DNA from 4 places in the Kocuria cellulosilytica genome. Region 2 is predicted to be linked to each of the others. Evidence: riboswitches for the same ligand, from Rfam matches in the RefSeq annotation. Region 2 holds a riboswitch; each other region holds the start of a gene.
What was found. A riboswitch is a leader RNA that binds a small molecule or an ion and turns the genes downstream of it on or off. The one in region 2 is predicted to bind thiamine pyrophosphate.
Positions count from the first base shown of each region.

Region 1: linked by a shared signal. The riboswitch ahead of RCG67_RS14115 (FAD-dependent oxidoreductase) and the one ahead of RCG67_RS12615 (3-oxoacyl-ACP reductase) in region 2 are both predicted to bind thiamine pyrophosphate.
Region 3: linked by a shared signal. The riboswitch ahead of thiM (hydroxyethylthiazole kinase) and the one ahead of RCG67_RS12615 (3-oxoacyl-ACP reductase) in region 2 are both predicted to bind thiamine pyrophosphate.
Region 4: linked by a shared signal. The riboswitch ahead of RCG67_RS04050 (ECF transporter S component) and the one ahead of RCG67_RS12615 (3-oxoacyl-ACP reductase) in region 2 are both predicted to bind thiamine pyrophosphate.

Region 1 is NZ_JAVFWZ010000010.1:69,425-76,971, forward strand. Features, by position in the region: gene RCG67_RS14105 (thiazole synthase) at 1-424, opposite strand, end outside; gene thiS (sulfur carrier protein ThiS) at 426-665, opposite strand; gene RCG67_RS14115 (FAD-dependent oxidoreductase) at 662-2,116, opposite strand; TPP riboswitch at 2,112-2,215, opposite strand; gene thiE (thiamine phosphate synthase) at 2,291-2,965, shown strand; gene RCG67_RS14125 (hypothetical protein) at 3,042-4,094, shown strand; gene RCG67_RS14130 (VOC family protein) at 4,308-5,219, shown strand; gene madM (malonate transporter subunit MadM) at 5,293-6,057, opposite strand; gene madL (malonate transporter subunit MadL) at 6,057-6,464, opposite strand; gene RCG67_RS14145 (AMP-binding protein) at 6,474-7,547, opposite strand, start outside.
Region 2 is NZ_JAVFWZ010000008.1:84,304-91,850, forward strand. Features, by position in the region: gene RCG67_RS12610 (LLM class flavin-dependent oxidoreductase) at 1-1,032, opposite strand, end outside; gene RCG67_RS12615 (3-oxoacyl-ACP reductase) at 1,032-1,796, opposite strand; TPP riboswitch at 1,843-1,946, opposite strand; gene RCG67_RS12620 (FadR/GntR family transcriptional regulator) at 2,001-2,759, opposite strand; gene RCG67_RS12625 (hypothetical protein) at 2,845-2,991, opposite strand; gene eat (ethanolamine permease) at 3,164-4,594, shown strand; gene RCG67_RS12635 (glutamine synthetase family protein) at 4,664-6,046, shown strand; gene RCG67_RS12640 (gamma-glutamyl-gamma-aminobutyrate hydrolase family protein) at 6,027-6,842, shown strand; gene RCG67_RS12645 (aldehyde dehydrogenase family protein) at 6,839-7,547, shown strand, end outside.
Region 3 is NZ_JAVFWZ010000003.1:45,035-52,581, reverse strand. Features, by position in the region: gene obgE (GTPase ObgE) at 1-52, opposite strand, end outside; gene rpmA (50S ribosomal protein L27) at 207-464, opposite strand; gene rplU (50S ribosomal protein L21) at 525-836, opposite strand; gene RCG67_RS05355 (bifunctional hydroxymethylpyrimidine kinase/phosphomethylpyrimidine kinase) at 1,057-2,577, opposite strand; gene thiE (thiamine phosphate synthase) at 2,574-3,257, opposite strand; gene thiM (hydroxyethylthiazole kinase) at 3,254-4,129, opposite strand; TPP riboswitch at 4,121-4,214, opposite strand; gene RCG67_RS05340 (nuclear transport factor 2 family protein) at 4,385-5,119, opposite strand; gene RCG67_RS05335 (Rne/Rng family ribonuclease) at 5,302-7,547, opposite strand, start outside.
Region 4 is NZ_JAVFWZ010000002.1:320,131-327,677, forward strand. Features, by position in the region: gene RCG67_RS04040 (energy-coupling factor transporter transmembrane component T family protein) at 1-89, opposite strand, end outside; gene RCG67_RS04045 (ABC transporter ATP-binding protein) at 86-2,005, opposite strand; gene RCG67_RS04050 (ECF transporter S component) at 2,002-2,622, opposite strand; TPP riboswitch at 2,713-2,832, opposite strand; gene RCG67_RS04055 (DUF4235 domain-containing protein) at 3,093-3,371, opposite strand; gene mnhG (monovalent cation/H(+) antiporter subunit G) at 3,430-3,945, opposite strand; gene RCG67_RS04065 (MrpF/PhaF family protein) at 3,942-4,214, opposite strand; gene RCG67_RS04070 (Na+/H+ antiporter subunit E) at 4,211-4,906, opposite strand; gene RCG67_RS04075 (Na+/H+ antiporter subunit D) at 4,903-6,543, opposite strand; gene RCG67_RS04080 (Na(+)/H(+) antiporter subunit C) at 6,540-7,031, opposite strand; gene RCG67_RS04085 (Na+/H+ antiporter subunit A) at 7,028-7,547, opposite strand, start outside.

The DNA of each region.
Region 1 (7,547 bases), on a different contig from region 2:
CCGAGGTGTAGGCGAAGACCTCGAAGCCGCGGGCCACGAGCTGCTCGGTGGCGTCGAGGAGTTCCACCACGTCGGGCAGCAGTGTGTCCTCGTCGGCGATGACCTCGAGCTTGACCCAGTCGGTCTCGAGCGCCTCCCGCCCGAGCTCCGCGGTCAGCAGCGCGTCCCGGGCGGTGTAGCAGCCGGCGGTGTTGGGCAGGATCCGGATGTCGTTGCGCTCGAGCATCGCGAACAGCGAGTCCCCCTGGCCGGGGGCGTAGCGGCGCAGGGCCACGGTGGTCAGCTCGGTGCCGGAGGCCAGCAGCGCCTGCTCGAGGGTGTGCAGCGAGCTGAGGCCTCCGGTGCCCATGATCAGCCGGGAGGACAGTTCCGTGCCGTCGAGCACCAGCGGGTCGTGCACGGGGTGGGGGTGCGGGTGGGTCACGTCAGCCTCCTTGGACGGCGGTGATGATCTCGACGGCCTGGCCCTCGGCCACGGGCGTGCGGGCCCAGCGGCTGCGGGGGACGACCGCGGCGTCCACGGCCACGGCGACGCCGAGGCGGCCGCCGTCCCGCGGGGCGCCGTCCGGGCCCAGGGCGCGGCCGACGGTCTCGGCGACGAGGTCGACGACGGTGGCGTCCTCCGCCGCCGTGTGCGGCCGGCCGTTGAGGGTGATGGCGGTCATCGGGTGCTCCTGTTCCCGGGGCCGGGCCCGGCGGCGGCCGGGGCGGGGTCCCCTCGACGGGCCTCGACGGGGCGGTCGAAGCGGTGCGGGTCGGTGGTGGCGAGGTGCTCGGCGTCGGCGCCGGGATCCGGTCCGGCGCCGCCGACGACGAGCTGCGCGGCGAGCCGGGCGGCCAGCGGGGCCAGCAGGACGCCGTGGCGGAAGTAGCCGGTGGAGACCACGAGCCCCGGCACGGGCGAGCCGTCCGGGTCGCGGACCCGCCCCAGGTACGGGATGTCGTCCGGGGTGCCGGGCCGCGCGCGGGCCAGCACCTCGACGAGCTCGAGGTCGGCGACACCGGGCACCAGCGCCTGGGCGTCGCGCAGCAGCCGGAACACGCCGCCGGCGCTGGGGCCGGCGAGGTCGTCCTCGCGGGAGGTCGCCCCGATCACCACGGTCCCGTCGGTGCGGGGCACCAGGTAGACGGGCGTCCCGTGCACCAGGCTGCGGACGGTGCGCTCGAGCAGCTCGGGCGCACCGGCGGGGACCCGGGCGCGCAGGATGTCCCCGTGCACCGGGCGCAGGGGAGGGTGCCAGCCCTCCGGCAGCTCCTCGAGGTCGCCGAGGCCGGTCCCCGGGGCGAGCACGGTCCAGGCCGCCGAGACCATCCCGCCGTCGGCCAGGCGGACGCCGGTCACGGCGCCCTCGGCGCTGCGGCGCAGCCCCGTGGCGCGGCCGTGGACGAGCCGGGCCGGCCCGCCGTCGCGCCCGCCCGGGAAGCCGGCGGGCCCGGCGCCCTCCGGGGACCGCGGGGACTCGGGGGGTTCCGCCGGGCCCGGGAACCGCGACCGCCCAGGGGATGCCGGGGGCTCCGGTGGCTGAGCGGACCCGGGAGGCTCCGAGGGCTCCGGGGCGGTGAGGGCGGCGAGCAGTCCGGCCACGAGGCCGCGCGGGTCCACCTGGTGGTCGTCGGGGATCCGGAACGCGGCGGACAGCCGGGGGCTCAGGGCCGGCTCGAGGGCCCGGGCGGCCCGCAGGCTCAGCTGCTCCACGGTCATGCCGTGCCGGGCCTGCAGCTCGCGGAGGTCCGCCAGGGCCTGCCGGTCGGCGGCGTCCACGCCGCAGACCAGGGTCTCGGTGGCCCGGTGGCCCACCGTCCCGCCGGCGGCCTGCTCGAGGGCGGCCACGAACGCCGGGTACTCGGCCGCCGAGGCGGTCATGAGGGGGTAGAGGGGCTCCTGCTGGTACTGCACCTCGCTCACCGGGGCCAGCATCCCGGCCGCGGCGCGGCTGGCGCCGGAGCCCGGCTCGGGGTCCACCACGGCGACGGAGCGGCCGCGGCGGCGCAGCTCCCAGGCGGTGGCCAGGCCGATCACCCCCGCGCCGACCACGACGACGTCGGCCCGGACGTGCACGGGCTGCTCGACCAGCGGATGGGGCGCGGTCGCCGGGACGGGGTGCGCAGACGTCACTCGGGCTGTCCTTTCCTACGGCGGCATGACCCGCATCAGGTGTGGCGGTCGGCGCTGGACGCCCTCTCAGCCCCCGGTGGGGCTCCCGCAGAACCGCTGACCTATCATCAGCGTGTGACCCAGCATACCCGTGCCGCCTCCGTCCCCGCCGACTCCGTCCCCACTGACTCCTCCCTGCACGATCCCCGGGCGGCCGCGCTCCACGCCGCCCGGCTGTACGTGTGCACGGACGCCCGCCGGGACCGGGGCGACCTCGAGGAGTTCCTGCACGCGGCGTACGCCGGGGGCGCGGACATCGTCCAGCTGCGGGACAAGAGCATCGACGCGGACGAGGAGATCGCCGCGCTGCGGCTGCTGGGCCGGGTCGCCGCCGAGTACGACGCCCTGTTCGCCGTCAACGACCGCGCCGACATCGCCGCCCTCGTGGGTGCCGACGTCTTCCACGTGGGCCAGCACGACCTCTCCCCCGCGCAGGCCCGGCAGCTGCTGGGCCCCGACGTGCTGATCGGGCGCTCCACCCACGACCTCGGCCAGGCCCGGGAGGCACTCGAGGACCCGGACGTCGACTACTTCTGCACGGGCCCCGTCTGGGCCACCCCCACCAAGCCGGGGCGCCCCGCCACCGGCCTGGAGTTCGTCCGCGCGGTCGCCGACCTCACGGAGGCCCGGCTCGCGGCGGGCCCAGAGGTCCTGCCCGTGCCGTGGTTCGCGATCGGCGGCATCGACGAGCCGCGGCTCCCGCAGGTGCTGGCGGCCGGGGCGCGCGGCGTCGTCGTCGTCCGCGCCGTCACCGAGGCCCCCGATCCCCGGGTCGCCGCGGGGCAGCTGCGCAGCCTGCTCCCCGCCTGATCCCTTCCCGGCTCCCCGCCTGCGCTCAGCACGTTCTGAGAGCATGGACCCACGGACGACGACGGAGGAGTGGCCCATGGACCCCGAGCTCGATCCCCAGGTGCGGCACGCGGTGGAGCGTCCCGCGGAGACCGCCCGCGGCCCGGAGGACGTGCAGCTGCGCGTCCGGCTGGCCGGTGAGCCCGCCCGCCGCGCGCTCGGCACCCACTGGGAGCAGGGCGCCCCGGAGGACGCCGCGCCGGGCGACGACCGGCTCGCCGCCGCCGTGCTGCTCGCCACCCTCTTCGGCGACACCTTCTGGCTGGAGCGCGCGGCCCGGCTGCCCAGCGACGTGCCGGGGTGCCCGTCCGCCCCGCCGAGCGGGCTGCTGGAGCTGACCCGGGTGCCGGGCGCCCGGGCGGCGCTGTCCTCCGTGCTCGAGCGCCCGCTGCTGACCGGGCTCCTGGAGTGGGGCACGAACCCCCTGCCGGAGCAGCCCCCGCTCGCCGTGGCGCGGGCCGCCCGGGACCTGGGCGTTCCCGACGACGGGCGCGTCTACAAGGTGGTCCGCCGCCGCGCCGAGCGCTTCCTGGCGCGGGAGCACGACGGCTCGGAGCCGCTCGAGCAGTTCGTGACCCTGCTGACCGAGGCGGAGAAGGGCCACCGCGAGGACGGCCCCGTGCTCTCGGGCGAGGCCCTGCCGGCGCCGGGCCCGGTCGCGGGACCGCCGCCCGCCCCGGCACCGCCCGCGACCGGCGGTCCCGGCGCAGGGTCGCCGCCGCCGGAGGCCCCGCCCGCGGACCCGCCCGAGGCGCCGCGGTGGGGCGTGAGCCCCGCGACGCCGGCTCCCCCGCCGCCCGGGCAGTACCCCGGCCAGGGGGCTCCCGGTCCGGGCGCACCGGGATACGGCGGACCCGGCTACGGCGCCCCTCAGTACGGCACTCCCGGGCACGGCGCCGAGCAGGGGGCGCCCGCAGGACCGGGAGCGGGTGGGCAGGGACCCTCCGGACCGGTGTTCGGCCCCGGTCCGGGCGGCTGGCCGCCGCGCCCGGCCGAGCCCGAGGAGGACGACTCCGACAACCTCAAGGCCTGGGGCATTGTCTTCCTGGTGATCCTGGGCGTCATCGCCGCCCTGATCTTCGTCCTCTGACCGGCCCTCCGGCCACGGGTCCGCCACGCGGGTCTGCCACGGCTCGGGCCGCGGCGAGCGCGGGCGGCGCGGCGGCCCGGTCACGGCGCCCGCGCCCGTGACCGGGGGCCGCCGGGAGTCCCACCGACCATTTACTTGCTTCGGAAAGCTTCTCGGGCTAGTATTGGGGACACATCAACCAATGCGCCGCCCACGCCGACGGAGAACCCCGAGATGCCGATCTTTCCCCAGAACCCCGCCCCCGAGAGCCTGACGAGGCGCCCCGCCGAGGACCTGCTGTCCGCCGGCACCCGCATGGGCGCCGTGGAGCTGCTGGTCTCCGACCTGGACACGATGGTCGCCTACTACTCGGATGCCATCACCCTCGACGTGCTCGCCCACTCCGGGGACACCGCGGTGCTGGGCCGGGACGGCCGGACGGTGGTGCGGCTGCGCCAGGTCAGGGAGCTCCCGCCGGCCCGCCGCGGGCAGGCCGGGCTGTTCCACACCGCGGTCGTCTTCGAGGACGAGCCCGCCCTGGCCGCGGCACTGGCGTCCGTGGCGACCGTGGCGCCCCGCTCCTTCACCGGCAGCGCCGACCACCTCTACAGCCAGGCCTTCTACTTCGACGACCCCGAGGGCAACGGCGTGGAGCTCTACACCGACCGCCCCCGCGACACGTGGCGGCGGGAGGCCAACGGTCTCCTGACACTGGCCTCCAACCCGCTGGACCCGAACGGCTTCCTGCAGGAGCACCTGGTCCCGCAGGACGGGCAGCGCCCGGCGGCGCCGCCCGCCACCCTGGGCCACGTCCACCTGCAGGTGGGCGACATCCCGCTGGGCCGGCAGTTCTACGTGGACGTCCTCGGCTTCGAGGTGATGAGCGACATCGGCTCCGCGCTGTTCATCGCCGCCGGCGGCTACCACCACCACATCGCGCTCAACACCTGGCAGAGCGCCGGGGCGGGCCCGCGCGCGGCCTCGCTCGGGCTGGGCCAGGTCAACATCGACCTGCCGGGCGCGGACGACGTCGCGGCCCTCGAGGCCCGGCTCGCGGACCACCGGGTCCCCACCCGGCACGACGGCGCCGTGCTGCGCTTCGAGGACCCCTGGAACACCCTGATCCAGGTGGGCGTCGCCGCCTGAGCCCTCTCCGCGTACGGATGTGCCCCCGGTCCTGGCAGGACCGGGGGCACATCCGTACGCGGAGGCCGGTGGCTCAGCCGCCGGTGAGGAGCACCAGGGCGAAGTAGAAGACCGAGGGCACCAGCAGCACGCCCATCCCCGTGAAGAACGTCGCGGTCATGGCGCCGTACGGCACGAGCCGCTCGTCCGTGGCGGCCAGCCCGCCGGCCACTCCGGAGGTGGTGCCCATCAGCCCGCCGAACGCCATGGCCGACTTGTAGTTGTCGAGCTTGATCAGCGGGGCGATGAACGGCGTGCCGATCATCACGACCACGGACTTGACCAGGCCGGCGGCCACACTGAGCGCGATGACCTCGCTGCTCGCGCCCAGCGCCGTCCCGGTGACCGGGCCGACGATGTAGGTGGCCGCGCCGCCGCCGATCGTCGCCATGCTGACCGGGTCGGTGTACCCGAACCCGGCGGCGATCGCCGCGCCGACGACGGCCGAGACGAAGACGCCCAGCAGCACGGCGAGCACCCCGGTGACGCCGGCCTTCTTGATCACGTCCAGGTCCACCCCGTAGGCGGTCGAGACGATGGCGAAGTCCCGCAGCATGGAGCCGCCCATGAGGCCGAGCCCGGCGAAGACCGCGATGTCCGCGAGCCCGCGCTCACCACCGGTGTGCAGGCCGCCGAAGTACGCGAGGACGAGGCCGACGGTGATGGCGATGGCCGAGCCCTGGAGCCGGCCGCGGGTCAGCCGCCGGGAGAAGTAGTTCGAGACCAGGATGAGCACCCCGACCACGAGGAACGCGAAGACGAGCCCGTTGGACTCCAGCAGTTCTGCGACGACGTCCATCAGGAGACCTCCTCCATCGCCTTGTCCTGCTCCCGAGGAGGCAGCGGGTCCGCCTGGCCCCCGATCCGGGCGAGCACCGGGACCAGTGCGGCCCCAGCGATGAGCGCCGCGAGCCCGACCAGCAGCGCCATGGGGCCGCCGCTCACGGCGGAGACCACGTTCTGGGTGGCCGCCATGGCCACCACGATCGGGATGTACATCGCGCTCCAGAAGAACACCCCGTGCTCGGTCGCCGAGGGCAGCATGCCCGCCCGGCGCATCCGGTGGGTGACGAGCACGAGCAGGACCATGGCGAAGCCGACACCGCCCACGTTGGCGTCGACCCCCAACAACAGCCCCAGGAATTCGCCGATGAGCATTCCCGTCAGGAAGCACCCGGCCAGTACTGCTACGCCTGTGATGATCATGTCCGCCCCTCAGCCCTTCGGTCCGGTCGGTGCCTGCTGGAACAGCGCCGCGTGCTCCTGGCGCAGCGCCGCCTTCTGGATCTTGCCCATGACGTTCCGGGGCAGTTCGCCGGCGAACTCGACCCGCCGGGGCTGCTTGAACCGCGCCAGCCGCGGCCGGATGGTCTCGAGGATCTCCTCCGCGTCGGCCGGAGCGCCGCCCTGGGGCACGACGACGGCGACGGGCACCTCCCCGAGGTCGGGGTGCGGCACGCCGACGACCGCGGACTCCCGCACGGCGGGGTGCTCGTCGATGAGCTCCTCGATCTCCTTGGGGTAGATGTTGTAGCCGCCCGAGATGATGAGGTCCTTGTCCCGCCCCACGATGGCGAGGTAGCCGTCGTCGTCGACCACGCCCAGGTCCCCGGTGACGAAGAACCCGTCGTCGGTGAACTCCTCGGCGGTCTTCTCCGGCTGGTTCCAGTACTCCCGGAACACGTTGGGGCCCGCGACCTGGATCGAGCCGACCTCCCCGGCCGGGAGCTCGGCGCTGCTCCCGCGCTCGGCCACGCGGATGCTGATGCCCGGCAGCGGCGGGCCGACGGTTCCGGCCCTGCGCTCACCGGCGTACGGGTTGGAGCACATCATGCCGGTCTCGGTCATGCCGTAGCGCTCGAGGATGGCGTGGCCGGTGCGGTCCTGCCACTCGTGGTGCGTCTCGGCGGTCAGGGGCGCCGACCCGCTGACGAACAGCCGCACGGTCCGCGCGCGCTCGGCCGTCAGGTCCGGGTGCCGGAGCAGGCGGGTGTAGAACGTGGGCACCCCCATGAGCACCGTGGCCTCGGGCATCAGGTCGAGGACGGCCTGCGGGTCGAACTTCGGCAGGAAGTGCATGGTGGCCCCGGTGGTCACCGACATGTTGACAGCCACGAAGAGCCCGTGGATGTGGAAGATCGGCAGCGCGTGGACGAGCACGTCGTCGTGCGTGTACTGCCACGCCTCGGTCAGGGTGGCGCAGTTGCTGGCGAGGTTGCGGTGGGTCAGCACGGCGCCCTTGGAGCGCCCGGTGGTGCCCGAGGTGTAGAGGATGGCGGCCGGCGCGTC
Region 2 (7,547 bases):
CACGATCCGCAGGATCGTGGCGTACCGGCCCTGCGGCCCGGAGAAGCCCTCGAGCGGAGCCAGCCGCGGGACCGGAGCGTCCAGCTCCCAGTCGCTGCAGTCCTGCTGGACGAAGGCGGACAGCTGGGCCAGGGACTGTGCCACGGGCAGCAGGGCGTCCAGCTCGGCCTGCCTGGCCCGGGCCTCCTCCTCCGTGGAGCCCACCCAGGCCACCAGCCCGGGCATGACGGCCACGGACCCCGGGTCCCGCCCGGCCGCGGCGAGGCGCCGCTTCAGGTCCGTCGTGTACTCCCGGGCGCTGTCGAGGTCGTAGGCCACGGCGTAGACCCCCTCGGCGTGCCGGGCGGCCAGATCCCGGCCCGGGCCGGATGCGCCCGCCTGGAAGAGGACCGGTCGGCCCTGCGGCGGGCGCGGCACCGTCAGCGGACCGTCCACGCGGAAGTGCTCGCCGACGTGGTCGACCCGGGCGACCCGCTCGGGGTCCGCGTGCAGGCCGTGCCGGTCGCCGACCAGGGCGTCGTCGGACCAGGAGTCCCACAGCCGGAGGGCCACGTCCACGAACTCGGCGGCCCGGGCGTAGCGCAGGGCGTGCGGCGGCATCTCCGGCAGCCCGTGGTTGCGCGCCTCGGCGTCGAACATGGAGGTGACCACGTTCCAGCCGGCCCGCCCCCGGCTGATGTGGTCGAGCGAGGCCAGCATGCGGGCGGCGTGGAACGGCGTCCAGAAGGTCGTCGAGACGGTGCTGACCAGCCCGATCCGCTCCGTGGCGCGCGCCATGGCGGAGAGGGCCGTCAACGGCTCGAGGAACCACCGGGGCCCGTCCCCGACGTCGCCGGTGCTGTGCCCGTCGGCGAAGAACACGGCGTCGAAAAGACCGCGCTCGGCGGTGCGGGCGAGATCCTCCCAGTGGGCGATGTCCCCGAGCTGCTCCAGCGCGGAGTCCGGGTGCCGCCAGGCGGCCTGGTGGTGGCCCGCGCCGAAGAGGAAGGCGTTGAGGTGCAGCTGTCGCGGCGGGGTCCCGGCGGCCCCCATCAGTCGAGGACCAGTCCGCCGTCGACCACCAGGTTCTGCCCGGTGACCGAGCGCGCCCACGGTGAGGCGAAGAACAGGAGGGCGTCGGCGAACTCGGCCGGGGTGGTGACGCGGCCCAGCGGCGTGCCCGCCGCGATCTGGTCGAAGACCGCCTCGGGCGTGGCGGCGCTGGCGTCGGTGGTGCGCAGCAGCCCGCCGGAGGCCATGTTGACGGTGATGTCGTACCGTCCGAGGTCCTTGGCCAGGGTGCGGGTCAGTGACAGGAGCGCGGCCTTGGCGGCCGTGTAGTCGTGGTACGGCACCACGGGGTTCTGGAAGAGGTTCGTGCCGATGTTCACGATCCGGCCGAAGCCCCGTTCCCGCATGCCCGGCAGCGCCTGCTGGGTGGTGTTGAGCGCCCCGCGGACGCTGCCGGTGAACTGGGCGTCGAACTCCTCCCAGCGGATGCCCTCCGCCGTGGCGCGGGCGTCGCCGTTGAAGGAGAAGTCGGCCAGCGCGTTGTTCACCACCGTGCTGACGGGGGAGCCGAAGTGCTCCCGCGCCGCGCGCAGCATGTCCGCCACCTGCGCGGGGTCGGTCACGTCGGCGCGCAGGGCCACGGCCTGCTCGGGGCCGTACCGGTCCGCGAGCTCCTCCGCGGCCGCCTCGCTGGTCCGGTGGTTGACCACCACCTGCGCGCCCTGGGCCGCGAAGGCCTCGACGACGCTGCGGCCGAGGCCGCGGGCCCCGCCGGTGACGAGGACGGTCTGTTCTGCGATCTGCATGGGACTCCCTGGGATCAGGGCGAGGAGACGCGGGGGCCGGCCACGGCGAGCCCCGGCAGGACATCCCTTCGCCAGTACGAACTGGATCAGGTTCGACGGGTGTCATCTCAGCCGGCTCCTCGTGCGGTGCCGGCACCCCGTGTCACTGCGGACGAGTATAGGCACGCCGCTCCGGGATCCGCCCGTTGCCCGCGAACGGGCAGCTCAGGCGGGACGGCGGCCACCGGGGGCGTCGTCGCCGGAGGAGCGCGTCCCGTGCCCGAGGAAGCCGCGCAGCAGCGCGGCCGTGCCCTCGAGGTGTGCGAGGGAGGAGGCCCGGGCGGCCGGGGCGTCGCCCGCCAGGACGGCGTCGGCGAGCTCGCGGTGCTGGCGGTCGGAGTGCTCGAGGTTGACCGGCAGCAGGGGGATCCGGTCCAGCAGGTCGCTGGCCCGCGAGCGGACCTCCGCGACGGCGCGGACCAGGCTGGGGCAGCCGCCCAACTCGGCGACGGCGATGTGGAAGCGGGCGTCCGCGGGACGGTAGTCCTCCGGCGAGCTCTCCTCGACCTGCCGCAGGCACGCGAGCAGGTGCTCCCGGGCGGCCGCGCTGAGGGCCGCCGCCGCGGCCAGCTCCGCCGCGGCGGGCTCGACGACGGCGCGGAACACGAGCACGTCCTCGACGTCCGCGGGGTCCACCGGGGGGAGGGTCCCGTCCGGCAGGGCGGTGCGGCCGGTCACGAAGGTCCCGCCGTAGCGGCCGCGCACCACCTCCAGGACGCCGGCGGCCTGGAGCTCGTGCAGGGCCTCCCGCAGCGTGGCACGGGAGATCCCGAGCATCGCCGCGGTCTCCCGCTCGGGCGGGAGGCGCTCGCCCCTGCGGAACAGGCCGAGCCGGATCGAGTCGAGGATCCGCTCCACGGCCTCCTCGAAGGCGTTGCCCTGCCGCACGGGCCGGATGAGGGGGTGCTGGACCGGGTCGCTCACGGTGGCGCTCCTCCCTGCGGTGCGGCGGGCGCCCGCCGTGCCACGGTGCCGGCGGGCACCCGGCGGGCGCCCGCCGGGGTTCCGCCTAGCTGAGGTCGAGGGCGACCACGCCCACGGCGATCATCAGCGCGACGGAGACGAGGAAGCCCGCCGTCACGGCGATGAACGCCCAGGAGGGGCCCTGGCCGGAGTGCTGCGAGCTGGAGCGGTCGGAGGCGTCGTTCTGGTTCATGCTCCCCATTGTGCGTCATCCGCCCGCGGCCGTCAGTACGGCGCCCCGCCCCGTGCGCCGCCGGCGGACCGGGCCCCGGGGTCTTGACGGGGTGGAGGGCAGCCCACAGACTGTGACCACTCGCGCCATATGTCTGTTTTCAGACCTTTGTGGAACCCGGAGGGATCGTCCCATGCCCGACTCCCCAGCCCAGCCCGACCGCACCGACGAGTACTTCCAACACCGCCAGCTCCGCTCCGGCGCCGCCGGCTGGGTGCTGCTCGCGGGCCTGGGCATCGCCTACGTCATCTCCGGGGACTTCTCCGGCTGGAACATCGGGCTCTCCGAGGGCGGGTGGGGCGGGCTGCTCATCGCCTTCGTGCTCATGGGCCTCATGTACACCTGCATGGTCTTCGGCCTCGCCGAGCTCTCCTCGACCCTGCCCACGGCAGGGGCCGGCTACGGCTTCGCCCGCCGCGCGCTGGGCCCGCTCGGCGGCTTCGCCACCGGGATGGCCGTGCTGATCGAGTACGCCGTGGCCCCGGCGGCGATCGCCACGTTCATCGGCGGCTACATCGAGGCGCTGGGCCTGTTCGGGATCACCAACTCCTGGCCGGTGTACCTCGTGACCTACCTCGTGTTCATGGGCATCCACATGTACGGGGTGGGCGAGGCCCTCAAGCTGATGTTCGGGATCACCGTGATCGCGGTGCTCGCGCTGGGGGTGACCGTCGTCGCGCTCGTGCCGCACTTCGACGCCGCCAACCTCTTCGACATCGTCCCGGACGACGCCGTGGGGGCGAGCACGTTCCTGCCCATGGGGTACGCGGGGGCGATGGCGGCCCTGGTGTACGGGATCTGGTTCTTCCTGGCGATCGAGGGCGTACCGCTGGCCGCCGAGGAGACCGCCGACCCCCGCCGCGACATGCCGCGCGGGATCATCGTGGCCATGGCCTTCCTGCTGGTCTCCGGGGCGCTGATGCTCGTCCTCGTCCCCGGGGCCGCGGGCTCGGAGGCGATGAGCACCTCGGACAACCCGCTGCCGGAGGCCATCCGCGCGGTCGCCGGGGCGGACAGCGTCATGGCGAACATCGTGAACTACGCGGGCCTGGCCGGGCTGGTCGCGAGCTTCTTCTCCATCATGTTCGCCTACTCACGGCAGCTCTTCGCCCTCTCCCGCGCCGGGTACCTGCCCCGGTGGCTCTCGCTGACCGGCAAGCGCAGGACCCCGTGGGTGGCCCTCATCGTGCCGGGCACCATCGGCTTCGTGCTGGCGGCCGTGACCGGCGACGGCGGGCTGCTCATCAACATCGCGGTGTTCGGCGCCACCGTCTCCTACGTGCTGCTGAACCTCTCCCACATCGTGCTGCGGCTGCGCGAGCCCGATCTCCCGCGCGGCTACCGCACCCCGGGGGGCGTGGTCACCACCGGCATCGCCCTGGTGCTCGCCCTCGTGGCGGTGGTCGCGACGTTCCTGGTCGACGTGCTCGCCGCGTCCATCACCGCCCTCGTGTTCGTGGTCTTCCTCGCCTACTACTGGTTCTACAGCCGGCACCGGCTGGTGGGCCACGCCCCCGAGGAGGAGTTCGCGCAGATCCGCACCGCCGAGGCGGACCTGCACTGACCACCCGTTCCCCACCACCGTGGCCACCCCCCGCGGCACCACCGATCTCAGCGACGAAGGACCGGACCCATGACCCAGACTCCCCAGCACCCGCGGAACGACCGGATGCTCACCGTCGAGCAGCTTCGCCGGCACGTCGCCGACGGGCTCGTGGACACCGTCGTGCTCGCCTTCACCGACATGCAGGGCCGGCTGCAGGGCAAGCTCAACCACGCGCAGTTCTTCCTGGACTCGGTGCTCGACGAGGGCGCCGAGGGCTGCAACTACCTGCTGGCCGTGGACACGGAGATGAACACCGTGGGCGGCTACTCGATCAGCAGCTGGTCCTCGGGCTACGGGGACATGGAGTTCGCCATGGACCTGGACACGATCCGGCTGATGCCGCACAACCCCGGCCAGGTCCTGATCCAGTGCGACCTCACCGGCCACGGCGGCCGGCCCATCCCGATGTCGCCGCGGTCCATGCTGCGCCGCCAGCTGGACCGCGCCCGGGACATGGGCTTCACCATGGTCACCGGCACCGAGCTGGAGTTCTGCGTGTACAACACCAGCTACGAGGACGCCTGGGACGGCGGCTACCGCAACCTGGTCCCGGCCAACCAGTACAACGTGGACTACTCCGTGCTGGGCTCCCAGCGGGTCGAGCCGCTGCTGCGGGAGATCCGCAACGCGATGTACGCGGCCGGGCTGACCGTGGAGTCCGCGAAGGGCGAGTGCAACCTCGGCCAGCACGAGATCGCGTTCCGCTACGACGAGGGCATGGTCACCGCGGACAACCACGTGGTCTACAAGCTGGCCTCGAAGCAGATCGCCCACCAGCAGGGGAAGTCCATCACCTTCATGGCCAAGCCCAACGAGCGCGAGGGCAGCTCCTGCCACATCCACATGTCCCTGCGCGGGCCCGACGGCGAACTGGTCTTCTGGGACCGCGAGCGGGACGCCCGGTCCCGGACCTACGACCGGTTCATCGCCGGGGTGCTGCGGACCATGCGCGAGTTCACGCTGTTCTACGCGCCCACGATCAACTCGTACAAGCGCTTCGTCGAGGGCAGCTTCGCCCCCACCTCGGTGGCCTGGGGCGTGGACAACCGGTCCTGCGCCGTGCGCCTCGTGGGCAGCGGGCAGTCCGCCCGGATGGAGAACCGGCTCCCCGGCGGCGACGTGAACCCGTACCTGGCGCTCGCCGCGATGCTGGCCTCCGGGCTGCACGGCATCGAGCAGGAGCTCGAGCTCGAGCCGATGACCGAGGGCAACGCCTACGAGTCCGACGCCCCCGTGGTGCCCTCGACCATGCGCGAGGCCCGGGACCTGCTGGCCGGCTCGGAGCTCGCGCGGGAGCTGTTCGGCGAGGACGTCGTGGAGCACTACGTGCACTACGCCGACGTGGAGCTGGCGGCCTTCGAGGCCGCCGTCACCGACTGGGAGCTGCGCCGTGGCTTCGAGCGCCTCTGAGCCGGGCGGGCCCGGGTACCGGCCCCGGATCGGGCTGACCACCTACTACCAGGAGGGCTCCTGGGGGGTCTGGAACTCCGTCGCCGCGATCGTCCCCGGCGCCTACGTGGAGGCGGTCGCCGCGGCCAGCGGCACGCCCCTGCTGCTGCCCCCGGTGGGCACGGACCCGGACGTGCTGGAGCTCGTGGACGGGCTGATCGTCATCGGGGGAGTGGACGTGGACCCGCAGTTCTACGGCGCCGACCGGCACGAGCTGACCTCGTCGCAGCCCTCCCGCGACGAGCACGACCTCGCCCTGACCCGGGCGGCGCTGGAGCGTGGGCTGCCCCTGTTCGCGATCTGCCGCGGCGCCCAGATCCTCAACGTGGCGCTCGGCGGCACGCTGATCCAGCACCTGCCGGACGTCAACGAGAACGCCGTGCGCTACCAGCCCGAGCCGGGCCGGTACGGGGAGGTCGAGTTCAGCACCGCGCCGGGCAGCCGCTGCCGGGAGCTGCTGGGCGAGACGGCGTGGTCCCCGTGCTACCACCACCAGGCCCTGGGGACGGTGGCCGAGGGACTGGTCGTCACCGCCCGCGCCGAGGACGGGACGGTCGAGGCCGTCGAGACCGTCGAGGGCGGCTGGACGCTCGGCGTGCAGTTCCACCCCGAGGAGAACCGGAAGGACGCCCGGCTCTTCGACGGCTTCGTCCGCGTGGCCCACGGCTGGGCGCAGCACCGCGCCCGGCAGGACCGCCCCGGGGGCACCGGCCGGGCACAGACCGCCCCACAGCGAGAGGACACCCGCATCCCATGACCACCACGCAGATCATCGACCCCGCCACGGAGGAGGTCGTCGGCTCCGTCGAGCTGACGTCCCTGGAGCAGACGGACGCGGCGGTGGAACGGGCCCGGCGCGCCTTCGGGACCTGGCGCGCCGTCGCCCCGGCCGACCGGGCCCGGCTGCTGCGCCGGTTCGCCGACGCGGTGGACGCCGACCTGGAGCACCTCGCGGCCCTGGAGGTGCGCAACGCGGGGCACACCATCGGCAACGCCCGCTGGGAGGCGGGCAACGTCCGGGACGTGCTGACCTACTACTCCGGGGCGCCCGAGCGGCTCTCCGGCCGGCAGATCCCCGCCCCGGGCGGGGTCAACCTCACCTTCCACGAGCCCCTGGGCGTGGTGGGCGTGATCGTGCCGTGGAACTTCCCCATGCCGATCGCCGCGTGGGGGCTCGCCCCGGCGCTGGCCGCCGGGAACACGGTGGTGCTCAAACCGGCCGAGCTCACCCCGCTGACCGCGATCCGGCTCGGGGAGCTCGCGCTCGAGGCGGGCCTGCCCGAGGGCGTGCTCACGGTGCTGCCGGGCAAGGGCTCGGTGGTGGGGGAGCGCTTCGTGACCCACCCGGACGTCCGCAAGGTCGTGTTCACCGGCTCCACCGAGGTGGGCCGGCGGATCATGGCCGGGTGCGCGGAGCAGGTCAAGCGCCTGACCCTGGAGCTGGGCGGGAAGAACTCGAACA
Region 3 (7,547 bases), on a different contig from region 2:
CCCCGGAGCCGCCGGAGACGTGCAGGACGACGCGGTCGACGAAACTGGCCACGGGGAACTCCTCTGGTCAAGAACGGGCGGGCCCGCGGACGGGCCACGTTAAAACTGTAGAGGGCGGGCGCTGGACGCACCCACCCTCTACAGCACAAACAATGGGCGGCGCGGGTGGGGACCCGCACCGGGACCGGCAGGGCCGGTCCTTCCGGCTACTCCGCGGCAGCCTGGATGTTGACGACCTTGCGGCCCCGGCGGGTGCCGAACTCGACCTGGCCGGCGGCCAGGGCGAACAGGGTGTCGTCGCCGCCGCGGCCGACGTTCAGGCCGGGGTGGAAGTGCGTGCCGCGCTGCCGGACGAGGATCTCGCCGGCGTTGACGGTCTGGCCGCCGAAGCGCTTCACGCCGAGGTACTGCGCGTTGGAGTCGCGACCGTTGCGAGTGGAGCTCGCGCCCTTCTTGTGTGCCATGAGGTGTGCCTACCTTCGGGTTTTTACTGGCTGATGGAGTCTGGAGGGGAACCGGGCCGATCAGGCGTCGATGCCGGTCACCTTCACGGTGGTCAGCTCGGCACGGAAGCCCTGGCGCTTCTTGTAGCCGGTCTTGTTCTTGAACTTCTGGATGGAGATCTTGGGACCGCGGAGGTTCTCGATGATCTCGGCCGTGACCTTGACGTTCGCCAGGGTCGGGGCATCCGAGGTGATCTTGTCCCCGTCGACCAGCAGCAGGGCAGGGAGCTCGATGGTGCTGCCTGCTCCGCCGGCGACGCGGTCAAGGGTAACGAGGTCTCCGACGGAAACCTTTTCCTGGCGGCCGCCAGCGCGGACAATCGCGTACACCACTTGGGAACTCACTTCTCTCGACGTCATGTGTAAACAGTGTGGGTCGAGCGCATACCTGTCAGGACCAACGACGTTGAGACGAGCTGTCGGTGACCGGCCCGTGGGACTAGGCCGAGGTCAGCGCAGGTTCGCCGCAATTCAGGAACTGCACCCGCATGTGCCGCCAGGTGGGGTGTCGAGTTTTTACACGCGCGCACCGGCATGGCACCGAAGATCAAGACTACTCGATCCGGTCAATGCCCGCCAACCGGCGCCCCGTCCCCGGCGCGGCGAAGAAGTCCCGCTCGAGCGCGCAGGCCTCCAGGAACACCTCCCGCATCCGCTCCCGGACCTCCGCCGGGGCCTCGCGGGCGGCGTCGTCGAGCAGCCGCCGGGCCGTGCGGGTGGCCTCCTGGAACCCCTCGTCCGCGTACGTGGCGAGCCAGTCGGCGTAGGGGTGCTCGCCGGGCCCGCCGGCCGCGGCGAGCTCGCCCAGGTGGCGTCCCACGTCCGCGTACACCCAGTAGCACGGGAGCACGGCCGCGAGGCCCACGGGGTAGGGCTCCGCGGCGGTGGCCGCGAGCAGGAAGGTGGTGTACCGCCGTGTCACCTCCGCCGGCTCGTCCCGCGCGCCGCCGTCCCCGGCGTGCTGCAGCCGGGCCCGGTGCAGCTGCGCCTCGGTCTCGGTGCAGGACACGGCGCCGGCCGCGAAGAACAGCCGCTGCTCCTCGTCGGGCGCCCGTGCCGCCAGCAGGGCGAGCGCCCTGCTGTAGCCGTCGAGGTACTGCAGGTCCTGGTCGAGGTAGGCGAGGAAGCGGTCCGGCTCGAGCCGCCCGTCCCCGAGGCGGCGCACGAACTCGAGCTCCTCGATCTCCCGCCGCACGGCCGCGGAGGCCTCCCACAGCTCGTCGCTGAACCGCTCCGGCACGGCGCCCCAGGTCTCGAGGGCGTGCTGGACGTGGTGGAAGTGGTGGACGGGCCCGCTCCCGTGGCCGACGGAGAGCTCCCCGGAGGTCTCGAGGGCCCCGCGCAGCCAGTCCCGGGCGATCCGCAGGCTCCGGGGCCAGTCCCCGTGCCGGGCCTGGAGGGTGGCCAGGGCCGAGGAGAGGGAGCACCCGGTGCCGTGCGAGTTCTCGGTGGGCACCCGGACGCCGTCGAACGCCACGAGGGGCTCCGGGGCGTCCGGGCCCACGAGGGCGTCCGGGGTCCGGTCCCCGGTGAGGTGCCCGCCCTTGACGAGGACCAGGGTCCCGTGGGCGCGGGCCACGCGGTGGCCCTGCGCGAGGGCCTCCTCCCACGACGGCGCCGTGTCCTCGCCCGCGAGCACGGCGAGCTCCTGCAGGTTCGGGGTGATCAGGTCGGCGAGGCCCAGCATCGAGCGCAGGGCGTCCTCGGCGTCGGGCTCGAGCAGGCGCCCCCCGGAGGTCGCGACCATGACGGGGTCCAGGACCACGACCGGGGGCCGGTGGGCTCCGAGCCACCGGGTGACGGCCTCGATGACCGGCACGGAGCCGAGCATCCCGATCTTGACGGCGTCGATCTCGACGTCCTCGGCGACCGCCTCGAGCTGGGCGGTGAGGAACTCGACCGGCGGGACGTGGATGGCGCGCACGCCCACGGTGTTCTGCACGACGACGGCGGTGACGGCGCTCATCCCGTAGCCGCCCATCGCGGCGATCGACTTGAGGTCCGCGTGCTGGCCGGCCCCGCCCGTGGGGTCGGTGCCGGCGACGGCCAGGACGCGGGGCACGCGTGCGCTCACGGGGCCACCTCCTCGGCGGGCGCCGCGCCGAAGGCGCGCACGTAGCGGGCGGCGGCGGCCGCGGGGTCGGCAGCGGCGCAGATCCCGGAGACCACGGCCAGCCCGGCGGCGCCCGCGGCGCGCAGGGCGGCGGCGTCCTCGGCCTGCACCCCGCCGATGGCCAGGCAGGGCAGGGAGGTGCGGGCCGCCGCGCGGGCGAAGCCCTCGACGCCCAGCGGCTCGGGGTGGTCGGGCTTGGTGCGCGTCGCCCGCACCGCCCCGACGCCCAGGTAGTCGACCGTGCCGGCGGGCAGCGCGGAGGCGGTGTCGAGCTCCTCGGCCGTGGCCGCGCTGAGGCCCAGCACGGCGTCGGGGCCGCAGATCCGCCGGGCGAGCGCCACGGGCAGGTCCGTCTGCCCGACGTGCACCCCGGCCACGGGGGCGCCGGCCGCGCGGGCGGCGAGGTACACGTCCGCGCGGTCGTCCACGAGCACGGGGACCTGCCGGCCCACGCGCTCGGCGACGGCCGTCAGCAGGGCGACGAGATCACGGACCGGGGCGTCCTTCGCGCGGACCTGGACCATGGTGGCGCCCCCGCGCACTGCGGCGGCCACGACGTCCGGGACCGGCCGGGGCGCGCTGAGGGCGGTGTCCGTCACGAGGTGCAGGGCCAGGGCCGCGGGATCGAGGCGAGGGCTCACCGGGCCACCTCCTCGCGCACCAGCTCCGCCCGGGCGGCCACCTGCTCCGGCGTCACGGCGTGCAGCCGGTCCAGCAGGGCCACGGCGAAGGACCCGGGCCCGGAGGCCTCGGCGGCCGCGTCCTCGGCCGCGAGGGTGTACACCGTGGTGGCCGCCACGGCCGCCGCGCCCCGGTCCGTGCGCACGGCGGTGAACGCGGCCATGAGGGCACCCAGGGCGCAGCCCCCGCCGGTGATGCGGGTCAGCAGCTGCGTGCCGTGCGGGACGCGGACGACGGTGCCGCCCGGGAAGCGCACGAGGTCCACGGGCCCGGACACGGCCACCGCCGAGCCGGCCCGCTCAGCGAGCGCGGCGGCGGCGTCACGGGCGGCCTCGACCCCGTGGGTGGCGTCCGTGCCCCGCCCGCCGGCGCCGCCGGCGAGGGCCATGACCTCGGAGGCGTTGCCGCGCACGATCGCGGGCCGGAACTCGAGCAGGTCGCGGGCCAGCGCGGTGCGCACGGGCAGGGCGCCCACCGCCACGGGGTCGAGGACCCACGCCCGGCCGGCGCGGTGCCGGGCCCCGACGGCCTCGTAGGCGGCGCCGCGCTGCTCGGCGGTGGGCGTGCCGGTGTTGACGAGCAGGCCGTCCGCGAGCTCCGCGAAGACCCCGCCCTCGCCCTGGATGTCGGTCATCGCCGGGGACGCGCCCACGGCGAGCAGCGCGTTGGCCGTGAAGTTGGTGACCACGGCGTTGGTGATGCACTGCACCAGCGGCGCCGCGGAGCGCAGGTCCTCCAGGGCCGCGGCGGCGTCCTCGGCGAGCGCGGGGTCCGGTGGTACCGGCCGGACGGCTCCCGGTGTTCCGGCGGACGTGGGTACGGCATCGCGCATCTGCGACATCCCTTCGCTAGTACTGGCTAGATCAGGTTCGACGGGTGTGTTCTCAGCCGCTCGCGCGGCACCCCGTGTCAGGTGTCCTGCCAGTGTAGTCGCAGAAGGTGCGCCGGGACGCCGGAGGGCCCCGGCCGCGGCGCTCGGAGTGCTTCCGTCGTCCCGCCCTCGGGGGCTGCGCCCGGGCGGAGGGGCACACCGGTGATCGGCTCCCCACGGCCCGGCACCATCGGGCTCGTGGAGACGTCCTGTCGCTCAGAAGAAGCCGTTGCCGTGCGGCATCCGCTCCGGGACGGGCTGGCAGACCCCCCAGTGCTCGAGGATCCGGCCGTCCGAGACCCGCCACAGGTCGTAGCAGCCGGCCGGGACGCGGTCGCCGGGCTCGGCGCCTCCGTCGCCGGGACCGAGCAGGGCTTCGGTGACGGTGAGGACGAGGTCGCCCTCGCCGAGCACCCGGTGCAGGGTGTGCCGGGCGAGCGGGTCGTCCGGGCCGGGGCCGTGCTCCACGTAGCGCGGGTCGCGGGCCAGCTCCTCGAGGGCGTCCCGGTCGGCGCCGATGAGCCGCTCCTGCACCCACTCGGTCACCGCCGCCTTGTTCGCGCCGGTGCGCTCGCGCCCGGTGATCTGCCGTGGTCCGCCGATCCGGTGCGTCCCGGCGGAACCGCCCGGCAGGGGCGCCAGGGCGTCCCAGTGCTCGGCGATCTTTCCCTCCGCCACGCGGAACACGTCCACCGCTGCCGTGGGGTCGGGGCCGAACCCGTGGTAGATGCAGTGGACCGCGACCATGTCGCCGTCCTCGAGCACCCGCAGGGGCTCGAATCGGAAGTTCTCGGGCAGTTGCCGGAACATCGCCTGGAGTCCTGCCGTGCCATCAGGCGCGAGCGCGGAGTGCTGCCGGTAGTCCGGGGCCCAGTGCCGGTCGATGGCCGAGGCGTCCCGCTCGCCGAAGAGCTCGCGGCCGGCGGTGAGAACGATCTGCTTGTTGTTCATGACTGTCCCCTCGGGGCTGCGGGCCGGGGATCCGACGGATCGGCCCGGTCGGCCGGCCCGCGTGTCGTGCCACCACGCTACTCGCGCCGTGCCCGGCCCGACAGGGAGGCGGAGCGCACGACGACGGAGGACCCCGACCAGTACCGGTCGGGGTCCTCCGTCGTGCTGCTCGCGGGGGCGGCTCAGCCGCGCTCGGCGGGCCGGCCGCTGGTGAGGTCCTCCGCCTTGACCCCCACGCCGACGACGGTCGGCGCGCGGCCCGAGGTCTCCTCCGGGGAGCGCTGGGCGACGGCCTTGGCCTCGTGCCGGGCGCCCTCCGCGGTGGCCGCCTGCCCGGCGGTCACCTCGGCCTCGCCCGGGCGGGCCTCCGGTGCCGAGGCCCGCCGGGAGCGCCGGCGGGGGCGCGCCGGCTCGACGTCCGCCCGCGGCTGCTCCGGGGCGGGAGCCTGCGGCGCCGTGCCCGCGCGCCCCTCGCTCTGCTGCTCGGCGGCACCCGCCCGGGCGTCCTCCGTGGCGGTGTCCCGTGCGGCGGTGTCCCGTGCGGCCGTGTTCCGCGCAGCGGCGCCCGTCGTGCCGGCCGGCTCCCGCGGAGCGGAGGCCGCGTCCGGCGCGGAGTGCTCGAAGGCCTCCGCGAGGGAGTCCAGGCTCAGCGGCCGGGCCTCGGCGGGCTCCTCCGCAGGGGCGTGGCCCTGCGGCAGCTCGATGACCTCGCCCTTGATCATCAGGCGTGAGCCCTGCCCTGCCGGCGTCTCCTCGGCGGAGACCTGCTCGGGTGCGGAAGCAGCGGGCTCCTCCCCCGTCCCCGGCTGCTGCTCGGCGGCGGTGTCCGCGCCCTGGCCGCGGTTGCGGCTGCGCTTGCCGCGCCGCTTCTTCCGCGAGCGCCCCGAGCCCTCGGGCCGGGACTCCGCCGGCGGGGCGGTCTCCTCGGCACGGGCCGGCTCCTCCACGACGGCCTCCTCGTGGTGGGTGGCGGCGGCGATGGTCGCGAACGCCGTCCGCGCGGCCTCGGCCTTGGCCTTCTCCGCGGGGTCCGGCTCGGTGGAGCGCTGCTCCGTCCGGGCCGGCTGCTGCTCGCCCCGGCCCCCGCGGCCGCGCTTGCGCTCCGTCCGGTTGGGCCGCTGGTCGCGCGACTCGCCCGTGGCGCCGCCGGACCGGCCCTCGAGCGGGTGGTCGTGGACCACCACGCCGCGACCGGCGCAGTGCTCGCACGGCTCGGAGAACACCTCGAGCAGGCCGGTGCCCATGCGCTTGCGCGTCATCTGCACGAGCCCCAGCGAGGTCACCTCCGCCACCTGGTGCTTGGTGCGGTCCCGGCCGAGGCACTCCACCAGTCGGCGCAGCACGAGGTCCCGGTTGGACTCGAGCACCATGTCGATGAAGTCGATCACGATGATCCCGCCGATGTCCCGCAGCCGCAGCTGCCGGACGATCTCCTCGGCCGCCTCCAGGTTGTTCTTGGTGACGGTCTCCTCGAGGTTGCCGCCGGAGCCGGTGAACTTGCCGGTGTTCACGTCGACCACCGTCATCGCCTCGGTCCGGTCGATCACGAGCGAGCCGCCCGACGGCAGGAAGACCTTGCGCTCGAGTGCCTTCTGGATCTGTTCCTCCACGCGGTAGTTCACGAACAGGTCCTCGTCCTCGTCCCACTTCTGGAGCCGGTCGAGCAGGTCCGGCGCGACGTAGGTCACGTACGCCTCGATGTTGTCCCACGCCTCGTCGCCCTGGACGACCATGGTGGTGAAGTCCTCGTTGAAGACGTCGCGGACGGTCTTGATCGTCAGGTCCGGTTCCGCGTAGAGCATCTCGGGCGGCAGCGTCTTCGTCGAGCCGGCCCGCTCCTGGATCTGCTCCCACTGGGCGCGCAGCCGGTTGATGTCGTGGGTGAGCTCCTGCTCGGAGGCCCCTTCGGCGGCGGTGCGCACGATGACTCCCGCCCCGTCCGGCAGCCGGTCCTTGAGGATCTTCTTCAGCCGGGCGCGCTCGACGTCGGGCAGTTTCCGGGAGATCCCGGTCATCGACCCGCCCGGCACGTAGACCAGGTATCGGCCGGGCAGGGAGATCTGGCTCGTGAGCCGCGCCCCCTTGTGCCCGACCGGGTCCTTGGTGACCTGCACCAGGACCGAGTCCCCGGACTTCAGCGCGACCTCGATCCGACGGGGCCCGCCCTCGAGCCGCGACGCGTCCCAGTTGACCTCGCCGGCGTACAGCACGGCGTTGCGGCCGCGGCCGATGTCGATGAACGCGGCCTCCATGGACGGCAGCACGTTCTGCACCTTGCCCACGTAGACGTTGCCGATCAGGGAGTCCTGCTGGGTGTGCGAGACGAAGTGCTCGGCCAGGACGCCGTCCTCCAGGACGCCGATCTGGATCCGGTTGTCCTTCTGCCGCACCAGCATCTGCCGCTCGACGGACTCGCGGCGGGCCAGGA
Region 4 (7,547 bases), on a different contig from region 2:
AGCAGCAGCGCCCCGGCCAGCTTGACCACTGCGTTCGTCCGTCCCAGCAGGGAGGCCCGGGACGACGGCGCGATCGCGGGAGCGCTCATCGGACCGGCTCCCCCGCCGGCCGGGACCGCGGCGGCGGGCGGTGGGGCGGACCCGGACGGCCGCCCTGCGGGTTGCGGGGGCCGGGGACGTGCGGCTCGGGAGCGGAGGCCTCGAGGGCACCGGATGCGGGAGGGCGAGTCCCCGGCCCGTGCGGTTCCGGGACCCGCTGCTCCGGAGCGCAGGCCTCGAGAAGACGGGTCACGGGAGTGCAGGGTCCGGGCGTCCCGAGCTCGAGCACCTCGGCGCCGAGCGCCCGCACGAAGTCCTCGTCGTGCGTCACGGCCAGGACCGAGGTGCCGGCGTCGAGCAGCTCCACGAGCAGGTCCACGAGCTCCGCCCACGTCAGGGCGTCCTGGCCGAACGTGGGTTCGTCGAGGACCAGCACGTCCGGGTCCGTGGCGAGCACCGTGGCCACCGACAGCCGCCGCTTCTCGCCGCCGGAGAGGGTGAACGGGTTGGCGTCGGCCAGGTGGGACAGCCGCAGCCGGCGGAGCAGCTCGTCCGTGCGCCGCTGCCGCTCGGCAGCCGGGGCGCCCGCCAGCCGGGGCCCGTGCTCGAGCTCGGCGCGCACGGTGGCGCGCAGGAACTGGTGCTCGGGCTCCTGGAAGACCGTTCCGACCCGGGCCACGAGCTCCCGGCCGCTCCACTCGAGAGGATCGGGACCTGCCCCGCGGTCGAGCCGCGGGTGCGCGGTGACGGTGCCGCGCACGGGGGCCAGCAGGCCCGCCAGCGTCAGCGCCAGCGTGGACTTCCCGGCGCCGTTGGGGCCGGTCAGGGCGAGCGCGCGGCCACGGTGCAGGCTCAGGCTGACGTCGTCGACCGCCGTGGGCAGGTCCCGTCCCACGGCGGCGTCCTCCGGGGTGCGTCCGCGCCGCCGCGCCCGGCGGCGCGCGCGCAGCCGGCGCGCCGAGGGCTGGCTGCGGGAGACGCACAGACCGTCGGCGCTCAGCAGCGGACCGTCCTGCGCGGGACGCTCCTGACCGGCACGCTCCCGCTCGGGATGCTCCTGCTCAGGACAGGACTGCTCGGAACGCCCCTGCCCGGCACGCTCCCGTCCAGAGCGCTTGTGCCCGGCACGCTCCCGTTCCGGACGCTCCTGCCCGGGCGGGCGCGCCGGCGCGCGCGTGGCCGGCACCCGGCCGGGGACCCACACCCCGGCCCTGCTGAGCTCGTCGGCCGCCGCACCGAGCACCTGCTCCGGGGACCCGTCGTGGGCGATGCCCCCGTCGTGGCCGAGCACCACGACGCGGTCCACGACCTCGGCCCACACGGCCACGCGGTGCTCCACGACCACGAGCGTGGCACCGCTGCGGTCCAGGCAGGACACCACGGCGTCACGGACCTGCCGCACGCCGGCAGGATCCAGGTTCGCGGTCGGCTCGTCGAGCAGCAGCAGCCCGGGGCTCATGGCCACGGCGCCGGCGAGCGCGAGGCGCTGCTTCTGTCCGCCGGACAGGGCCGCGGTGGAGTGCCCGAGCGGGAGGTCGAGGCCCACGTCGTCGAGCGCCGCCCGCACCCGCGGCCAGATCTGTTCCCGGGGCACCGCGAGGTTCTCGAGGCCGAAGGCGGTGTCGTCGCCGATCCGGGACAGCACCACCTGGGACTCGGGGTCCTGCTGCACGAGCCCGGCGCGGCCCCGCGCCCGGTGCGGCGGCATGCCGTCGAGCAGCAGCTCGCCGGACCCGGACTGCCCGTCGTCGTCGTGGAGGACCCCGGCCAGGGCGTGCAGGAAGGTGGACTTGCCCGCCCCGCTGGGACCCAGCAGGAGCACCCGCTCCCCCGGCTCCAGCACGAGGTCGAGTCCGTGCAGCGCCGCCGTGTCCCGCCCGGGGTGGTGCCAGCCGAAGCCGCGGGCCTCGACGCGCGCGCCCCGGGCGGCGGGCACCGCACGGCGCTGGGCCGTGGGCGCCGTCATCGCCGCACGGCCCGCCCGGAGGCGAGGCCCTGCAGGACGCCGGTGCCCGCGAGCGCCCGCACCACGGCGTGCATGAGGAGGCCGGCGAGCACCGCCCCGGAGACGGCCGCCAGGAGCACGTAGACCACCTGGTGGCCGAGCGCCCACTCGTAGTTGTAGAGGATGTTCTCGTGCACGCCCAGGAAGATCCCGCTCACGGCGCCTGCGACAGCCGCCGCGAGGGCGTCGAAGCGGCGGTACCGGAAGGCGGCGAAGGCCAGTTCGGCGCCGACGCCCTGGACTAGGCCGGAGAGGACCACGAGCAGGCCGAAGTGGGTCCCCAGGAAGCTCTCGATCACGGCGGCGAGCAGCTCGCAGAACAGCGCGGCACCGGGCTTGCGGATGATCAGTCCGCCGAGCACACCGGCCACGAGCCAGCCGCCGGCGATCAGGCCCACGGCGGGCGGATAGGCGACCGCGGCCGTGCCGACCACGGGGTAGAGCAGGTTCGACCACGCCCAGAAGACGACCGCGCACACGGCGGCGAGGACTGCGGCCACGACGATGTCGACGACGCGCCAGGACGAGGCGCCGGACGTGCCGGGGCGGCGGGCGGGGCGGTGGGTGGTGGTGTTCACGGTGGGTTCCTCCTGGGCTCAGCGAGCCGTCGGTGCCAGGAGGGGACGGGGTTCCTCCGGGCCGCGCCGGTGGCGCGCTCCCGGGGAACACCCCTGAGATGCTCGACTCCCTTCGCCGGTGCTAACCGGAGCAGGTTCGAGGGTCTGCGGCGATCCGCACTCTCAGCGCCACGCCGGTGTCCCGGGCGGGGCGCTCCCCTGTCGTTCAGTGCCACCGAGTCTACCCCGCCGCCCGGCCGCCCGCGCACGTCGGCAGGCACCAGCATCCCGCCGCGACGCTGCGGTGCTCCTTCCGCACGCCGCCGTGCTGGTCCCGGATGCCCCCGCGGTGCGGGGGCCGCACGGCGAAGAGGGCCGCACGGCGAAGAGGGCCGCACGGCGAAGGGGTCAGCACGACGAAGGGGCTCGTCCGGTCGCACACCGCTGCGGTGTGCGACCGGACGAGCCCCTCACGAGGTGCTCCCCTGCGCTCAGACCTCGGCCTGGCTCGAGGCCTTGGGGCTCTCCTGGGACTTGTTCTCCATCTTCGCGACCTGCCGGTGCACGGCGACCTTGATGACGGTGCCCACCAGGCCGGTGATGACGGACCAGATGATGATGGCCGTCCAGGTCTCGCTGGGGTCCGGGTTCTTGGCCGGCGGCGGGTTGCCCGTGACACGCGTCCAGACCGAGCCGAGCACCTTGTGCGAGAGGACCACGCCGCCCAGCGAGGCGCCGGTGCCGAGGAGTTCGATGACCTTGTCGTTCATGGAGTGCTGCTCCTTGTCGTCCGGGGGACGCGAGTGCGCCCTGTCGATCCCGACCAGCCTAACGCGTCCCCGTCGATCCGTCAGTCTGCTGTCCGTCCGCTCGCCGGCCGTCCGCGCTCGGCGCCGGAGTCGCCGTGGCGGCGCGCCCGGGGGCACTCCCGGCGGCGCTCCCCGCGGCATTCTCCACGGTGCCCTCCGCCGCGCTCTCCGTGGCGCTCTTCCCGGCCCGGTTGAGCACCTCCTGCAGGTCGTCCTGCGTGAGCGTGTTCCGGTTGAGGTGCTTGGAGCGGTACGTGGACCGTCCCACCATGTGCGCCGAGACGGGCACGGTGAGCAGCTGGAAGATCCAGCCGAGGAGGATGAGCGGGATCATGACGGGGTCACGGTTCTCCAGGGCGACCGCCGTGAGCATCAGGAGCAGCCCGAAGACCTGCGGCTTGGTGCCGGCGTGCATGCGCGTCAGCAGGTCCGGGAAGCGGACCAGGCCGATCGCGGCCGCGAGGGACATCAGCGCGCCGACCACGAGGCACACGGCCGCGGCGGCGTCCAGGACGGTGTCCAGCACGGCGCTCACCGCCCGTGCTCGGCGGTCTGGGTGGCGAAGCGGGCCACCGTCACGGAGCCGATGAAGCCGACCAGGGAGACGATCACCATGAGGATCAGGTTGTTGAGGTGCCCGTGGTAGGCCATCTCCACGGCGAGGGCGGCCGCGACGACGGCCAGCAGCACGTCGGTGGCCACCACCCGGTCCAGCAGGGAGGGACCCTTGGCGAGGCGGTACAGGGTGCCTGCCGCGGCCGCGCTGAGCAGCACGGCCGCGACGGCCACGGCGATCTCCATCACGGGCGGTCCTCCTCGGGGGCGTCGGTCGGGGCGCCGGTCGGGGGATCGGCCGGGGTGTCGTCGCGGCGGCCGCCCACGATCTGCTGGCTCGCGGTGACCGGGGAGCCGATCGCGGCGCTGTCCCTGTGGTCCGTGCCGGCGGGTCCTCCCCCGCGGCGCTCGGCCCGCAGCGCGGCGAGCTCCTCCGGCGTGCCCATGATCCTGATCCAGGCGGCCTCCACCCGCAGCGCGGAGCGGCGGAACCGTTCGGCCTCCTCGGCGTTGCGGACGTTGAGCGCGTGGAAGTACAGCGTCCCGGCGGCACGGTCCACCTCCACGACGAGCGAGCCGGGGATCAGGGTCATGGTGTGCCCGGTGGCCGTCAAGAGCAGGTCCGAGCGGGTGCGCAGGCGCACGCCGACCACGGCGTTGCGCGCGCGCGGCCCCACGAGGATCGCGATGAGCATCACCTCGACGCTCGCCTTGGCGACCTGCCACACGAAGGTCACGGCGAAGACCGCGAACTGGAGGACGTTGAACCGGCCGGACAGCTGCACGGACGGGAGGTAGAGCACCCACGTCACGAGCAGGGCCAGGACCAGGCCGATCAGCAGGTTGCCGGGACCGAAGTCGCCCCACAGGGCGCCCCACACGGCCACGAGCCACACCAGCAGCGGCAGCTCGACGAGCAGGGAGTTCTTGGGCCGGGTCACGGGGCCTCCTCCACGACGGGCCGCGGCGCGGACTCGGGGTCCAGCACGGCCTCGACGTAGCGCTCGGGGCGGACGAGGTTCTCCGCGGCGTTGTCCGCGAGCTGGAACAGCGGACCGGCGAACACCGTGAGGGCCACCCCCACGGTGACGAGGGCCGAGGCCCCGCCGAGCATCGAGGGGGACATCAGGCGCACGTCGCCCTTGCCCGCGAACCGGCCCGCCTGGTGGTCCACGGCTCCCGAGGTGAGCAGGAACCGGGAGCCTGCGGGCACGGGGGCCAGCAGGATCGGGTCCGGGTACTCCGCGTCCTCGGGAGCGCGCAGGAACACGCGGTTCCACACCCGCATCAGGGCCAGCAGGGTCAGCAGGGACACCGCCACGGACCCTGCGACCAGGGCGTAGGCCAGTGGGTCGCCCCGGTCGACGCCGGCCTGCAGCAGGCCGGCCTTGCCCAGGAAGCCGGAGAACGGCGGGATCCCCCCGAGGTTGAGCGCGGGCACGAGGTAGAGGAGCCCGAGCAGCGGGGAGATCCGGGCCAGCCCGGCCAGCCGGTCCACGTTGGTGGATCCGCCGCGGCGCTCGATCAGCCCGGCCACGAGGAACAGGCTCGTCTGGATCACGATGTGGTGGGCCACGTAGTAGACCGTGGCGGAGAGGGCCTCCTGGGTGCCCACGGCCACGCCGAAGATCATGTACCCGATGTGGCTGATCAGCGTGAAGGAGAGCATGCGCTTGATGTCGATCTGCGCGAGCGCGCCGAGGATGCCGACCACCATGGTGAGCAGCGCGACCCACATCAGGAGGTCGTCGAGCCGGTCCCCGGGGAACAGCACCGTCTCGGTGCGGATGATCGAGTACACGCCCACCTTGGTCAGCAGGCCGGCGAACACCGCGGTGACCGGGGCGGAGGCCGTGGGGTAGGAGTCCGGGAGCCAGAAGGACAGCGGGAAGACCGCCGCCTTGATGCCGAACGCGATGAGCAGCATGAGGTGCAGCTGCATCTGGGTGCCCACCGGGAGGCCCTCGAGCTTGACGGAGAGGTCGGCCATGTTGATGGTGCCCGTGGCCGCGTAGATCATCGCGATGGTGATGAGGAACAGCACCGAGGAGATCACCGAGACCACCACGTAGGTCACGCCGGTGCGGATCCGCTGGACGGTCCCGCCCATCGTCATGAGCACGTAGGAGGCGGTCAGCAGGATCTCGAAACCCACGTAGAGGTTGAACAGGTCCCCGGCGAGGAAGGCGTTCGACACTCCCGCCACGAGGATGAGGAACGAGGGGTGGAAGATCGAGATCGGCCCCTCCTCGTCGCCGTCGGCCACCCCCTGCCCGCTCGCGTAGACCAGCACGGCGAGCGAGACGACCGTGGAGACCACGAGCATCAGGGACGAGAGCTGATCCACGACCATGACGATGCCCCAGGGCGACTCCCACCCGCCGAGGTGGACCGCCTGCGGGCCGACGTCCCACGTGCTCACGAGCACGAGGGCCTCGACCGCGAGGGTGAGCACGAGCGAGCCGATGGCCACGGTGCGCTGGAGGGCGTTGCGCCGCAGCAGCAGGAGACTGAGGGCTGCGCCGAGGAACGGGATGATGACGGCCAGCGGCGCCAGCTGGGCGAGGTTGACGGTCACCGGTTCCTCCCTCTCCTGGGGCCGAGCACGCCGGGGGCCTCGAGGGACTCCTCCGGGTCCCGGGGCGGGGGCACGTCGTCGAACTCGGTCGTGTCGGCGGGGATGTCGGCGTCGCTCTCCACGTCGTAGGAGGACTGCCGGGCCACGCGCCGGTCCTCGACGTCGTCCTGGATCTCGTCCCGGCGCCCGAGGACCCAGGAGCGGTAGATCATGCCCAGGAGGAACGCGGTGACGGCCAGGGAGATCACGATGGCGGTGAGGATGAGGGCCTGGGGCAGCGGGTCGCTGTAGTTCTCGGCGGCGATCGACGCGTCGTACAGGGGCGCGAAGCCGGCCTCCCCGCCGGCGTGCAGGATCAGCAGGTTCGTGCCGTTGGTCAGCAGCATCAGCCCGAGCAGCACGCGGGTGAGCGAGCGCTCGAGCAGCAGGTACACGCCCACGGCGTAGAGCACGCCCATCACGACCAGCAGGGTCAGGTTCACGGTCATCGGTGCTCGTTCCCTCCGTCGGGGCCGGTCCGGACGGCCGGGGTCGGCGACGTCGCGGACGACACCGCGGTCGCGCCCGCGGTCGTGCCCGCGGGGGCGCCGGCGGGCACCTTCCGCTGCCGCGTGACGCGGATGCGCGTGCCGCGCCCCGGTGCGCGCCGCCGCCGCCGGACGGCGTCCTCCTCGATCCGCTGGTCGATCCGGCCGCCCAGCGAGCGCAGGATGTCGAGGATGAGCCCCACCACGATCAGGTAGACCGCGACGTCGAAGATCAGGGCGGTCACGAACTTCTCGGCCCCGAAGACCGGCAGCTCGGCCTCGAAGGTGTAGCTCTGCATCACCGACCCGCCCAGGAACACCGGGGTGACGGCGTAGAGGGCGGCGAGCGCGAGTCCGGCCCCGAGCATGGTGCCCGCGTTGATCGGGGTGGCCAGCTCGAGCTCGTAGCGCCCGCCCGCGAGATAGCGCACCGTCAGGGCGAGCCCCGCCATGAGCCCGCCCGCGAAACCCCCGCCG